Regions from separate parts of the Zhihengliuella flava genome, predicted to be linked through region 1. Evidence: riboswitches for the same ligand, from Rfam matches in the RefSeq annotation. Region 1 holds a riboswitch; the other holds the start of a gene.
What was found. A riboswitch is a leader RNA that binds a small molecule or an ion and turns the genes downstream of it on or off. The one in region 1 is predicted to bind thiamine pyrophosphate.

Region 2: it holds a riboswitch for thiamine pyrophosphate, as region 1 does, so the genes downstream of both, IW252_RS05015 (ECF transporter S component) here and thiD (bifunctional hydroxymethylpyrimidine kinase/phosphomethylpyrimidine kinase) in region 1, are expected to answer to the same signal.

What each region holds. Positions count from the first base shown of each region.
Region 1 covers NZ_JADOTZ010000001.1:1,660,740-1,667,797, reverse strand. The annotation lists gene IW252_RS07715 (CobW family GTP-binding protein) at 1-203, opposite strand, end outside; gene IW252_RS07710 (SDR family oxidoreductase) at 207-893, opposite strand; gene IW252_RS07705 (HNH endonuclease signature motif containing protein) at 954-2,864, opposite strand; gene IW252_RS07700 (GyrI-like domain-containing protein) at 2,993-3,640, shown strand; TPP riboswitch at 3,679-3,775, shown strand; gene thiD (bifunctional hydroxymethylpyrimidine kinase/phosphomethylpyrimidine kinase) at 3,768-5,300, shown strand; gene IW252_RS07690 (LysR family transcriptional regulator) at 5,297-6,229, shown strand; gene IW252_RS07685 (MFS transporter) at 6,248-7,058, opposite strand, start outside.
Region 2 covers NZ_JADOTZ010000001.1:1,083,451-1,090,508, forward strand. The annotation lists gene IW252_RS13705 (ATP-binding cassette domain-containing protein) at 1-2,291, opposite strand, end outside; gene IW252_RS05015 (ECF transporter S component) at 2,293-2,889, opposite strand; TPP riboswitch at 2,929-3,040, opposite strand; gene IW252_RS05020 (DUF4235 domain-containing protein) at 3,118-3,378, shown strand; gene mnhG (monovalent cation/H(+) antiporter subunit G) at 3,379-3,756, opposite strand; gene IW252_RS05030 (monovalent cation/H+ antiporter complex subunit F) at 3,753-4,019, opposite strand; gene IW252_RS05035 (Na+/H+ antiporter subunit E) at 4,013-4,624, opposite strand; gene IW252_RS05040 (Na+/H+ antiporter subunit D) at 4,624-6,261, opposite strand; gene IW252_RS05045 (Na(+)/H(+) antiporter subunit C) at 6,258-6,725, opposite strand; gene IW252_RS05050 (Na+/H+ antiporter subunit A) at 6,722-7,058, opposite strand, start outside.

The sequences.
Region 1 (7,058 bases):
TCGATGCAGCAGAGGCAGCCACCGGCGATCGAGGCCGCGCGGTCAACCTGCCCGGAGACCAACCCGGCGTCGACGTTGATGTCGCCGAAATCGTTGACGATCACGCCGATCCGAGCGCCCGGATGGCGCAGCAGCTGGTTCAGGAACGTGGTTTTGCCGGCACCTAGGTAGCCGGTGAGCACGATGACGGGAACTGGGCCCATGGCCTACTTGCGGAGAGTGGGTCGGACGGAGACTTCTTCGACGGCGCCGCGTGCGGGCATGTCGACGACCGTGCGGACCGTGGCGGCGATGTCTTCCGGGGCCAGGTAGTAGTCGGTGTTGTACTCCTGCCCGTACGCGGCGACGAGTCGTTCCTGCATCGCGGTGTTCACACGGCCAGGGTGAACGCTCGAGACGCGGACACCGTGATCCCGCTCTTCCTCGCGCAGGGAGTCGGTGAGGGCGCGGAGGGCGAACTTGCTGCCGGCGTAGACGGAGAATCCCGGTCCGGCCGAGTGGCCCGCGCCGGAGTTGATGGCGATGACCAGGCCCTTGGCCTGACGCAGGGCGGGCAGGGCCTGGCGCGTCAGCTCGGCCACAGCGAAGACATTGAGCTCAAACACCTTGCGCCAGTGCTCCAGGTCGAGTTCATCCAGCCGTCCGAACGACTCCAGCCCAGCCGAGTGGACGAGGACGTCAAGCTTCTCGGGCAGCGGCGCGAGTTCGCCGGTCAATTCGCAGATCCACGCTTCGGCGGACGGCAGCGAGTCGACGACGGCGTTGACGGCCGCTTCGTCCCGCCCACCGATCAGCAGGTGGTGGGTTTCCGCGAGTTCACGGGCGATGGCGGCGCCGATGCCACGGCTGGCTCCGGTGATGAGGGCGACGGGGCGTGAGGCTGCAGCAGTCATGCCGCCAACTTACTACGCGGACGGACGGCGAGCGTGCCCCCGCGGACCTTCCGGCCGAGGTCAGAAGGGCGGTCCGAGCTCGCCGCGAAGGCCGCGTTCCAGCCGCTGGAGCGCGAGCTGGTCGCCCTGCTCCTCGCCCGGGCTGGGCTGGCCACCCGGGGCTAGCTGTCCGCTCAACGTTCGGCGCTGGGGAGGGGCAAGCCAGTGCGGCGGTCCGTCCAGAATGCCGGGTCCATGCAGGAGCAGATCGGCGCCCGGAAGATGGCCGTCTTGGAGGCCGGGGACCTGCACCGTTCTGGCGCGGATCAGGTGCCGAGGGTCTTTCCGTCGGTGTGTGCCCACATCCCACGGCGCATCGGGCAGAGTCATCCGCCGCGTTCCCCAGAACGTTTCGACGTCCAACACGCCGTCCTCGGACAGTTCGAGGGTCAAGAGGCCCCACGACTTCAGCCGGTGGCAGCGCTTGCAGAGGCTCACCAGATTATCGAGGCGCGTGTGCCCGCCGTGCTGGTATTCGATGACGTGGTCCGGCTCGCAATCGCTGGCCCGCCGGCTACAGCCGGGGATCCGGCAAGTTCTATCCCGCAACGCAATCGCGCGTCTGAGCGCGGCGGGAGGCTGGTAGACCCGCGGCTCGCAGTGGGTCACGGCACCGGTCCACGGGTCCGTGATGATGCGCGTCCACGAGCTGGCCTGCGGAAGGAGGGCCCGCAGATCGGTCAGGCTGACTGAGCCGAACCGTTCCGCTTCCGCTGTGCCGGACGCCGTGAAGAGTCCGGCGATGACCCCCAACGCCTCGGGGTCCATCCCCGCAGCTGCCGAAACTCCGCCCCCTGAAAAGTTCTCCGACGGTGCCTCACCCGCACGCCCTTCGCCTGGCAGGCTGACACCCAGGCCGAGCAGCAAGGGTGCCGGAACGGTGACGGTGATATGGGGTTTCACGTTCGCCAGGCCCGCGGCCTCGGGTCCGGAGAGGAGCATGTCGACGAGTGCATCGGCGCGGATCTGCGCCAGAGTGCGCGACTCATCCCGGGCACCGGCCCACGCGGATGCGCTGTGCGCAGCGAAGAGATCCACCGGCCGGTCCAAGTTCTCCGCGGCCGGGTGCTTGATGGCCCGCGCGTACTCCGTGAGCCGGCGCTCGATGGCCTCGGCCGCGGTGGTGGGGAGGTAGGCGGTCAGGTAGGACATGCCGTCCTCGGCCTCGTGAACTCCCACGGAGCGGCCGGCCCGCGCGTTCTGGTGCCGGGACTCGAAAGCCGCCGGAAGGTCCTGCTCGAGGCGCCGCCGCCCCTGCCGGCGCACCTGGCCCGGCGTCTTCCCCGAGCACGCCCGCAGCGTGTCACGGCCGAAGCGTCGACGGCGCTCACTGCATTCACGATCCGCTTGGCGAAGCGCCCGCTCATGCGCTTCATCGGCGGCCGGGTCCTTTGTTTCGGGAGCTGGAACGTCCGTGGGTTCGATTCGCAAGCTCAGATCCACGATTTCCTGAATATGCCGGACGCCGGCCTCGCCTCGCGCGAGGACTTCCAACAACTCGGGCGCATCGAGTACCGCCGCACGGGCCCGGTGAACCTCGTGTGCGGCCGTCATGCGTGCGATACCCCGAAGTGAAGCCACCTCTTGGGCAAGGACCTCCTGCGCGGCGTGCGTTGGCAAGGACCCTGCGCTGACCGAGGCCGCCATCCCCGGCGAGGACGCAGCCACGTCTGCCAAGTGGGGAGCAAGCGCGGCCTCCGTCGCCTCGCCAAGGCGCATCACACCGACATAAAACAGGGCCTCAGCAAACGAACGGAGCCGCTCAGCGAACTCCACCACCTCACGCCCCGACGCACCCGACGCTATGGTCCGGACGGCCGCGATGCCCGCCGGACGATCAGCGGTGCCCTCGGCCGGAGCCGAGGCGGCCACGGGGGCGACGCCCACCACATGACTGCCCAGCTGAAACCGCGGCATCGAATCTTGGTGCATGCCTTAAGTTTAGAACATACTTTCGAATTCCTAAAGGTCTTGTGTGGATAAAATCGAAGATCAGTACTTATCCACACGCGGGAGATGTTGCCATTGCGAGCACCCTGCGCCCGGTGAAGACTGACCTCGTGACCAAGATCGATTTCAAGAAGACCATCGACGCCTACCGGGCGCCCCGCGGGAGGTTTGAACGCCTCGAGGTTCCCGCGATGCGGTACCTCATGCTGGACGGCCATGGGGACCCCAACACCTCGCCGCTGTACGCGGCATCGCTGGCCGCACTGTACCCGACCGGCTACGCCGTGAAATTTGCCAGCAAAGAGGAGTTGGGACGGGATTACGTGGTCCCTCCCCTAGAGGGCCTGTGGTGGGCGGACAGCATGGACTCCTTTACCACTGCACGGGACAAGTCCGCGTGGAAGTGGACCCTGCTGCTCATGGTGCCAGAGTGGATAGATCACGACCTCGTGAACGCGGCCGCGGCGCGCGCCCGGACGCGCGCCGCCGCGAAACGGGGGATGGTCCAAGCCGCGCTGGAGCGCATGGGCGAGATCAGGCTGGAGACCCTCACGGAAGGAGACTGCGTGCAAACGCTCCACGTGGGCCCGTACGACGACGAAGCGGCCACATTGGCGCGCCTGCACCACGAATTCATCCCGGACCAGGGCCTGCGCATGACGGGGCGCCACCACGAGGTTTACCTCTCCGATCCCCGCCGGGTCCCTCCAGAACGGCTCCGCACCATCTTGCGCCAACCGGTCACACACCAGCACTGAATGTGACCGCAGGCACGCCAGCGCATAGGGTAGAGCCACCGAGTGGCACGGGGTGCCCCCCGCGAGGGGCTGAGAGAACACCCGCACACACCTGATCTAGTTCGTACTAGCGGAGGGATGTCGCTTCATGGATTCCATGACGCCTACCGTTCCCGCGCGCCAACGCGCCGGAACCCCCAATATTCTGTCCATCGCCGGCTCCGATCCGTCCGGCGGCGCCGGCATTCAGGCCGACCTCAAATCGATCGCCGCGTGCGGCGGCTACGGGATGGCCGCGCTCACCGCGCTGACCGCGCAAAACACCCGTGGCGTCTTAGCGGTGCACACACCGCCGGCCGAGTTCCTCACTCACCAGCTCGACGCCCTGACAGCCGATGTGCGCATCGACGCCGTGAAGATCGGCATGCTGCCGGACGCGGCCACCATCGCCGCCGTCTCGGCCTGGCTGCGCGCCAATCCGTGCCCCGCCGTCGTCCTCGATCCCGTCATGGTGGCCTCTAGCGGCGATCGCCTCACCGAAGACGACGCTGTCGCCGCCCTCCGGACGCTACTGCCCGTTGCGGCCGTGATCACCCCCAACCTGCCGGAGCTGGCCGTCCTGCTGGGCGAGGACACCGCCACCACGTGGGACGCCGCGCTGGATCAAGCCCGTCGCCTCGCCGCGGAACACGGCACGCTAGTGCTCGCCAAGGGTGGACACCTGCCCGAAGGAGATGGCGCGGGCGGGTGCCCGGATGCTCTGGTGGGCCCGGACGGCGTCGTGCTTGAACTGTCCGGCGAGCGCGTCGAAACCGCGAATACGCATGGGACGGGATGCTCCTTCTCCTCGGCGCTCGCCACGCTGTATGCCCGCCACGGCGACTGGGCCGGCGCGCTGCAGCTCGCCAAGCGCTGGCTGACCGGTGCGCTGCGCGCTGCGGATGACCTCACGGTCGGCGGTGGGCGCGGGCCGGTCCATCACCTGGGGCAGCTCTGGTCCGGCGAGTCCCTACCGGACCCGCGCGCCGAGCTGGACCACTGGTGGGAGCTCATCGGCCAGCTGCGGGCGGACATTGACGACGTGTGGTTTGTCCGGCAGCTCGCCGATGGAACGCTGGACCGGGCCGACTTTGAGCACTACCTGGCCCAAGACTCGATCTACCTCACCACGTATTCCAAGGCCCTGGCCCGGGCCGCGCAGCTGGCACCGACCCTTGACGAGCAGGAATTCTGGGCCAACAGCGCCCACGAGTGCCTCGCCGTCGAGATGGAGCTCCATCAGAGCCGGCTGGCAGACGGCGGCAACCCGACCGCCGACGCCATCTCTCCCGAGACCCGGTCCTACCTCAACCACCTGCTGGCGGCCACGGCCACCGGCTCCTACGCCCAGATCGCCGCCGCCGTGCTGCCCTGCTATTGGCTCTATCAGGACATCGGCACACGCTTGGCCGCAGCGCATCACCCCGACCACCCGTACGCGGACTGGTTAGGGATGTACTCCTCCCCCGAGTTCGACGCCGCCACACGCCGGGCCATCGACATCACCCAGCGCGCGGCCCGGCAAGCCACGGAGGACGAACGCGAGGCCATGCTCGACGCCTTCTTGGAGTCCGCTCGGCAGGAAATGGCGTTCTTCGCCCAACGGCGAACTGCGGCCGCGGAGCTTAAGCTGGGCGTGTGATCAGATACACCCTGAAGCAGCTGCAGTACTTCATTGCGATTGCCGACGCGGGCTCGCTCTCCGGAGCGGCGGTGACCTGTCACATCTCCCAAGCCGCGATCTCGCAAGCCCTCTCCGAGCTGGAGCGGGAGGTCGGCGCTCAACTGGTGGTGCGTCATCGCGCACGCGGGGTGGTGCTGACAGCGATGGGCCAGCGGTTCCTGCAGGATGCCCGGTCACTGATCCGCCATGCCGAGGATGTCCAAACGTCGGCGAGCGAGCGGCAGAACGAGCTGAGTGGCCCGCTCGTCATTGGGTGCTACACCAGCCTGTCCGCCTTCTGGCTTCCCGTGATCGGCGAGCGCTTCATCCGCCCCCACCCCGGGCTGGACGTCGAGATCATTGAAGGAGACGGCGCCGCGCTGCAGAAGCGGATGCTGGACGGGTACATCGACGCCGTGCTCACGCACACCCGCCACCTCTTGCCAGACGTCGAATCAACGCAGATCATGACGGGCCGCCCCTACGTGCTGGTGGCGGCAGAGCACCCCCTAGCCAACCGCGGCAGCGTGAAGCTGAGCGATTTGGCCGAGGAAGACTTTGTGCAGCTCGACCTCCCGACGGTTCGCGACAACCAGCTGGTGAACCTGCGCATGTCCGGCCTCGATCCGCAGGTGAAGTGGAAATCCAGCAGCTTCGAGGCGGTACGCGGGATGGTGGCTCGCGGGCTCGGCTACACCGTCTTGGTCCAACGCCCACCAGTGAATGTGAGCTACGACGGGCTGCCCCTCGCCGTGGTGGAGATCGAGGGAGAGGTGGGCCACAGCGACATCTGCGTGGCCACCTCGCCGGCGCACCGCCAGAGTCATCGCCTCTCGGCGTTTATCGATTTCTGCGTGGCCACCGGGGCCGAGAAGGAACGCAACGCGGCGCCGGCCACCCCGAGGTGACCGGCGCCGCGGAGGGCTCTACTGCCGCATATCTGCCGCGTTCAGGTCCTGATCCTTACCCTCGCGGATGCCGCGCATCGCCACCGCGGCCACCAAGAACGTGCCGATCCAGACGACGCCGGCCAGCCAGAGCTTGCCACCGGCCGCGATGACGAGGGCGCTGACGATCATCGGCGTGAAACCGGCGCCGATCGTCGAGGACAGCTGGTAGACCAGCGACGCTCCGGTGTACCGAATCCGCGTCGGGAACAGTTCCGCGGTGAAGGCACCGAAGGGGCCGAAGATGAACGCCTGGATCAATCCATTCGCGAGGAACAGGGCGATCATGAAGATCCACACTTCACCTAGCTCGAGGCCCCACATGATGGGCAGCGCCAAGACGGCTCCCGCCACGATCCCGATCATCATGACCGGGCGGCGGCCAATGCGGTCCGAATACCGCGCCGCGATCCACACGCCGATGACGGTCAACGTGGCGCCCAAGGCCTTGATGAGGAGCACGGAAGTCCGGTCCATGCCCGCGCTGTCCACGACGTAGGAGATCGCCCAAACGGTCATCACACCCTGCACCGTGTAGGAGCTCATCCCCACCAGGGTGCCCAGCACCACGGACTTCGGGTAGCGCGTCAGCACCTCGGACAGCGGCAGCTTCTTTTCCTCGGCCTTGTCCTCGAGGGCCAAGAAGAGAGGAGATTCGGCCACCTTAAGGCGGATCAGCAGGCCCACGCCAATGAGGACGATGCTGAGCAGGAAAGGAATGCGCCAGCCCCAGGAGAGGAACTGCTCGGACGGCAGCACGGAGAAGGCGGAAACGGCCAGCGTGGCCAGC
Region 2 (7,058 bases), 580 kb from region 1:
CCCTTCGCCTCCATACTCATGGCCAACCGCGAGGCCCGGCGGATCGCCTGCACGATCAACGAGAACGCCTGCCCGGCGTTCGCTAGGACTCGCTGCCGCAAGCTGCCGTGGGACCCGACCCCGCGGGCCCGCCGCGCCATGGACAGCACGTGCCACTCCTCCGCCAGTAGCCCGACCAGCCGCATGCCGGCGAGCGCCCCGAGCACAAACCGGTGCGGTAGGTGCGCACGCTGGGCCAGCGCGTTGGCCAAGTCCGTGGGGTTGGTGCTGGAGATCATCACCACCGCTGGCAGTGCGACGGCGAAGATACGCGTGCCCGTCGCCAACCCCGCCTCCAGCGAGCCCGTGGAGATGGTGAGGGGGCCCCAGTCCACCAGCATCGATCCCGAGGTCTCCCCCACCAGCGTGGTCCCCCACGCGGCAAACAGGGCGGCCACGAGCAGCGGCCACGCCCGCAGCAGGAAGTCGCTGATCCGCAGGCCGGACAAGGGCAGCACGGACAGCGTCGCCGCAACCACCACCGCCGAGCTCACGAAGTCCATCGAGACCACCAGCGGCACCGTCACGCAGATCAGCGCGGCCAGCTTGGCCAACGGGTTGGCCCGGCCCATGAAACTGGCGGCGGAGCGCTCGCTCGGCTCCAGCGTGAGCCGACCGCCCGAGGGGGACGACGGCGTCACCGCGGCGCCTGTCGTCGTCTTGCCAGAGTCGTGATGGTCAGCGGCGTTACCACCGGCGAGCCCGGCCACGTCCGCCTGCGCGGCACCGATGGCCGCGGCGAAATGCTCGTCGTGCGTGACCGCTAGGACGCTGGCGCCCGCGTGCAATTCGTCCCGCAGCAGGGCGGCGAGCTCGGCCCACGTGTTGGCGTCCTGCCCGAACGTCGGCTCGTCCAGAATCAGCACGCTCGGCCGGGCCGCGAGCACCGCGGCCACCGAGAGCCGCCGCTTCTCTCCCCCGGAGAGCGTGAAGGGGTTGGCCTCGGCCAGATCGCTCAGCCGCAGCCGCGCCAACAGCTCGTCGGTGCGCGCCTCGATCTCCTCCTCGGAAAACGCCGGCTGCCCCGCGTCGTCCCGGGCGTGGCGCTGCCCGTAGTCGAGCTCGGCGCGCACGGACTGCGTGACGAACTGGTGCTCCGGCTCTTGGAAGACCGAACCGATCCGGCCCACCAGCTCCCCGGCGCGCCATAAATACGGGCGGGAGAACTCGCGGCCTGCTGGGCGGTCCGAGGCGCCGCGCTCCGGGATGTCGCCCGTCGTGGTGGCGTTTCGGTAGGTGATCTCTCCGCCGTGTTCCGGCAGCAGCCCGCCCAGCGTCAGCGCCAGAGTGGACTTGCCCGCTCCGTTCGCGCCCGTGATGCACAGGGCCTCTCCCGGGTCGAGTTCCAGGCTCACCGCGTCCAGCGTGGGTTGGCTTTTGCCCGGCTTGCCCCGGCCCACGGCCAGGTGGCTCGCCTGCAGGCGCGGCGCCGTCGTGCCCGGGGAGGTGGGGCGTGCCGCGGCTGCCGCGGGCAGCTGGGGAACGTGGCCCGGGACCCACACGCCGGCGGCGGTGAGGCGCTCCCGGAGGGGGCCGGGGGCAAACAGCGCGGCTGGCGTCCCGTCGGCAATGATCCCTCCGCCGGGTTCCAGCACCAGCACGCGGTCCACGTGCGGCGCCCACGCGGCGAGCCGGTGCTCGACGATCACGGCCGTCGCTCCCGTTGCATCGAGCGCGGAGACGACGGCGTCCCGCACCTCCGTCACGCCGGCCGGATCCAGATTGGCCGTCGGCTCGTCCAGCAACAACACGCGGGGGCGCATGGCCAGCAGCCCGGCCAGCGCCAGGCGCTGCTTCTGCCCGCCGGACAGGGCCGAGGTTGACCCCGTCAGCGGCACGTCAAGCCCCACCGCCTCCAGCGCCGCGTCGACGCGCGGGCCGATCTCCTCCCGCGGGACGGAGAGGTTCTCACACCCAAACGCCACGTCATCTCCCACCGTGGCCTGCACCACTTGCGTTTCGGGGTCCTGCTGCATGAGTCCCACGACGCCGGGCACGGTGCCCGCCGACACGCCGTCGATGGTGAGGCGGCCCGCCGAGGAAGAATCGTCGTCGTGCAGCACGCCCGCCAGCGCGTGCAGCAGGGTGGACTTTCCCGCGCCGGAGGGGCCCACCAGCAGGACGCGTTCGCCAGGGCGGAGGCTTAAGTCAAGCCCAGAGACCGCCGGCGCGGAGCGGTCCGCGTGCTGAAACCGCCACGCGTCAGCGACGATCCGCGCGCCGGCGGTCATGGCGGGTGACTCGACGGTCATCTCAGGCGTTGACCGGTTCGCTACCGGCCTTGCGGGAGGCCAGCGAGGACAGGGCGCCGGTCTTCGCGATCGCCCGCGTGAGCACCCAGCTCAGCGCACCCGCAATGAGCAGGCCGGACACCACGCCGCAGCCCATGTAGATCAGCTTCATGGCTAGCGTGTACTCGGGGAACCACGCCATGATGAAGGCGTCATTGAACGTGCCGAACAGGCCTGCAGCGCCGCCGGCGAGCGTGGCGACCCAGAGGCCGAAGCGCCGATACCGGAATGAGGCAAACACCAGCTCGGCGCCAAGGCCCTGAATGAGCCCGGAAAGCAGCACGGTCACGCCCCACTGGGAGCCAAGAAACGCGGAGATGACGGCCGCGATCACCTCGCAGAAGAGCGCCGCGCCGGGTTTGCGGATGATCAAGGCGCCCAAGACACCCGGGAACAGCCACATGCCGACCACCAGACCGGACGCGGGCGGGAAGGCGGCCCAGAGAAATTCCAGCCCGGCGTAGGTCATGTTCCAGGCCCAAAAGATGACGCCGGACGCGACGGCGATGACGGCGGCAATCACGATGTCCGCGACCCGCCACGTGGTGGTTTTAGCCATGAAGTCCTCCTCGAATGCAAGGAGGGGAGGGCGCGTGCGCCCCAAGAGAACTCGACTCCCTTCGCCGGTGCTAACCGGAGCAGGTTCGAGGGTCTGCGCTGCTGCGCACTCTCAGCGTCCAGCCGTGGCCGACGCTCCCCTGTCGTTGTGATGTGTTGGTAGTGTAACGCCGCGTTATGCTGGGCAGGTAATCGCGCTCCATAGGGAAGAGAGATTGACGTGAATCTGATGCTGAAGCTGCTCGGGACCGCGGTATCGTTCGGGGCCGGCTTTGCCGGGGCCAAGATTTTGGACGCCGTCTGGCTGAAGGTCACGGGCCAAAAGCCGCCGAAGCCCGGGGACAAGGAAGCCCAGAATGAGGCCAGCCTGCGTCAGGCCCTCGGATTCGCCGTGGCTTCCTCCGTGGTCGCCTCGGTGATTCAGGTCCTCACCGAGCGTGGCACCACCGGCGCCATCAACTACTTCAAGCGCACCGCGGACGAGATCTAGTCAGTCGGACTTCTCGGTGTGGGCCCGCACGACGGCGTCTAGATCGTCCCGCTGCAGCGTGTCCCGCCGCAGGTGACGGGTGCGATAGCCGGCTCGCGAGACCATGTGTGCACTGACGGGCGCCGTCACGAGCTGCAGCAGCCAGGCGAAGACCAGCAGGGGCACCACGGCCCAACTGCCGATCTGGAGCCCCACCGCGATGAGGAGCAGCAAGAGGCCCAGCACCTGCGGCTTCGTGGCCGCATGCATGCGGGAGAGCAGGTCGGGGAACCGGAGCATGCCGAGGGCAGCAGCAAAGGACATGAGCGCGCCCACCACTAGGCAGACCGCGGTCACCGCGTCGCGAATCAGGTCCCACGTCAGGGGTTCAGCGCTCATGAGTTCCTCCGATCCGTGACGTACCGCGAAATGGTCACGGACCCGATGAATCCCAGCACGCAGGCCACGACCACAAACGCCAAGTGGTTGGTGTGCTGACCCACCGCCATGTCGATGCACAGGGCCGCGATGATGATGGCCAGCAGCACGTCCATGGCGATCGCCCGTTCCAAAATGGAGGGCCCGCGCATGATGCGGATGATGACCAGCACCGTGGCCAGACCCAGCAGGATGCCGGCAATCCACGCGGCGACTTCTAGCATGAGCTCTCCTCCCTCGCCAGCGCCTCGACCTCGTCGCGAGTGCCCATGACGCGCAGCAGGCGCGCCTCGGTGGCACGCGCCGATTCACGGAAGGCCTCCGCGTCCTGCTTCGTTTCCACGTTGAGCACGTGCATGTACAACGTGGCGGACCGGCGGTCCACTTCCACCACCACCGAGCCGGGGATGAGGCTCAGGGTGTGGCCGGTCAGCGTCACCACGAGGTCGTCGTGGCTGCGCAGCGGAACGCCCACAATGGCCGAGCGCACGCGCGGTCCGCGCACCACCGAAAGGTAGAGGACCACAAAGCTGGCCACCACCACCTCGCCGAGGAAGCGCACCACAAACACCAGCGCGTGCCAGAGGTTGAAGCGGCCGGAGAGGTGCACCGGCGGCAACCGGAACGCGGACACGATGACCAGGGAGATCAAGAATCCAAAGATGAGGTTCCCGGCGCTGAAATCGATCCACAGCGCGCCCCACAGGGCCGTCATGCCGATCAGTAGGGGCAGTTCCACCAGGAAGCGGCGACGGCGGCGGCGCGCCAGCGCGCGCAGGTGCCGCCAGCGGCGGCCCCGCTGTGCGGGATTCGCGGGCAGGGGCGGCATCACTGATCCTCTCCCACGAAGGCCGGGGCGCCCGGGTTGGGCTGGTACCCGTCGAACGCCTCTGGGCCCAAGACGGCCTCAATGTACGGCACGCGCTCATACATATTGAGCGCCGCCTGATCGGCGATGGCGAAGAGGGGGCCAGCGGCAACGGTGAGGGCCACCCCGAGGAGCACCAGCGCCGTCGTCGCGCCGACCATCATGGCCGGCAGGGTCCGACGCCGGGTGGCCACCGCCGTCGTCGCATCTTTCTCGGCGAGCGAATCGAGCAGGTGCGGATGCGGGTCCTCCGCGTCCTGCGCCCGCCGCCAGAACGCGCGGTTCCAGACGCGAGCCACGGCCAACAGCGTCAGCAACGACGTCACCATGGCCCCGGCCAGCAGCACCCAGGCCAGCGGCGTCCCCAAGTCCACGCCCCCTTGGATGAGCCCCAGCTTCCCGAGGAACCCGGAAAACGGCGGGATGCCGGCCAAGTTCATGGCGGGGACGAAATAGAGGACCGCGAGCAGCGGAGACAGCTTGGCGAGCGATCCGAGCCGGTCCACGTTCGAACTGCCCGCACGGCGCTCGATCAGACCGGTCACCAAGAACAAGGAGGTCTGAACCACGATGTGGTGGATGACGTAGTACACCGTCGCCCCGAGCGCGACGACGTTGCCGACGGCGAGGCCGAACACCATGTACCCGATATGGCTGGTCAGGGTGAAGGAGAGTAGACGCTTGATGTCTTGCTGGGCGAGCGCGCCAAGAATCCCAACGATCATGGTGAGCAGGGCGACCACCATGAGCACAGTATTGATGCGGTCGCCGGGGAACAGCAGCGTCTCGGTGCGCACCATGGCGTAGACGCCCACCTTGGTGAGCAGCCCCGCGAACACGGCGGTCACGGGCGCCGGGGCGGTGGGATAGGAGTCCGGCAACCAGAAGGACAGGGGGAAGACGGCGGCCTTGATGCCGAAGGCGACGAGGAGCATGAGGTGCAGGACCATCTGCAATCCGGGCGCCAGCTCACCGAGCTTCAGGGCAAGGTCCGCCATGTTCACGGTTCCCGTGGCGGCGTAGATCATGCCAATGGCGATGAGGAACAACAACGAGGAGACGACGGAGACCACCACGTAGGTGATACCGGCGCGGATCCGTGGGGCCGTGCTGCCTAGCGTGAGCAACACGTAGGACGCGGTCAGCAGGATCTCAAAGCTGACGAACAGGTTGAAGAGGTCCCCGGCGAGAAACGCGTTGGAGATGCCCGCGACCAACACCAGATAGGTGGGGTGGAAGATCGAGATCGGACCGTCCTCGTCCCCATCCGCGGTGCCCTGCGCGGTGGCGTAGACCAGAACGGCCAGGGAAACGGCGGAGGACACCACCAGCATGAGCGCGGAAAACTCGTCCACCACGAGGGAAATGCCAAAGGGCGCCGGCCACGCCCCCAGTTGCACGGCTTGGGCGCCGTGCGTGAGGGCCGAACCTAGCAGGCCGACCTCGAACATCAGCGTCAGGCTCAACGTGCTGATGGTGACGATCCGCTGGGCGCGCGGACTTTGCCGCAGCACAAACGCGATCGCGGCACCAAAGATGGGTAGCGCCACCGCTGTCGGAGCAACCGAAGCGAAGAAAGCCAGCAGCGATGACATCATGGCTTGGCCCCCTTCCGGTCCACGTCCGGCCCGGTGGGGGCCGAATCAGCGGGTTCAAATTCTGACGAATCCGCGGCGATCTCCGAGTCCTCTTCCACGTCGTAGGAGTCCTGCTCGGCGACGCGGCGGTCCTCCGGGTCGTCGAGGACTTCATCACGCTTGGCAATGACCCACGAGCGGTAAATGAGCGCCAGCATGAACGCCGTGACGGCGAACGTAATGACGATGGCCGTGAGCACTAAAGCCTGCGGGAGTGGATCGGCATATTCCTCAGCCGGAATACTCTTGTCATAGAGCGGGGCGAGCCCCGCGGGCCCGCTCGCAATGAGGATCAGCAGGTTCACAGCATTGCTGATCAACAGAATGCCCAAGAGCACGCGCGTCAGGCTGCGCTCCAGCAGGAGGTAAATACCGGTGGCGAAGAGCACGGCCATGACGAGCAGCAGCAGCACGTTGATACTCATGAGGCCACCCCTTCCTCGGATCCGGCGACGTGGTCATGCGCCTCGGTGATATTGCGCTCCTCGGCCCGTTCGTCAATCTCCGACCCCAAGCTGCGGATCACGTCGAGGGCCAGGCCAATCACGATGAGGTACACGCCCACGTCGAACACCGTGGAGGTGACGAACTTGTGTTCGCCAAAGATAGGCAGGGTGAATTCCAGCGCCACCGATTGGAACAGTTCCCCACCAAAGGCCACTGGCACCACCACGCTGGCCGCGGCGACCGCGAGGCCGGAGCCCAGCAGGGTTCCCGGGCTCATGGGAGTCGCCTCAGCCAACTCGTAGCGTCCGCCG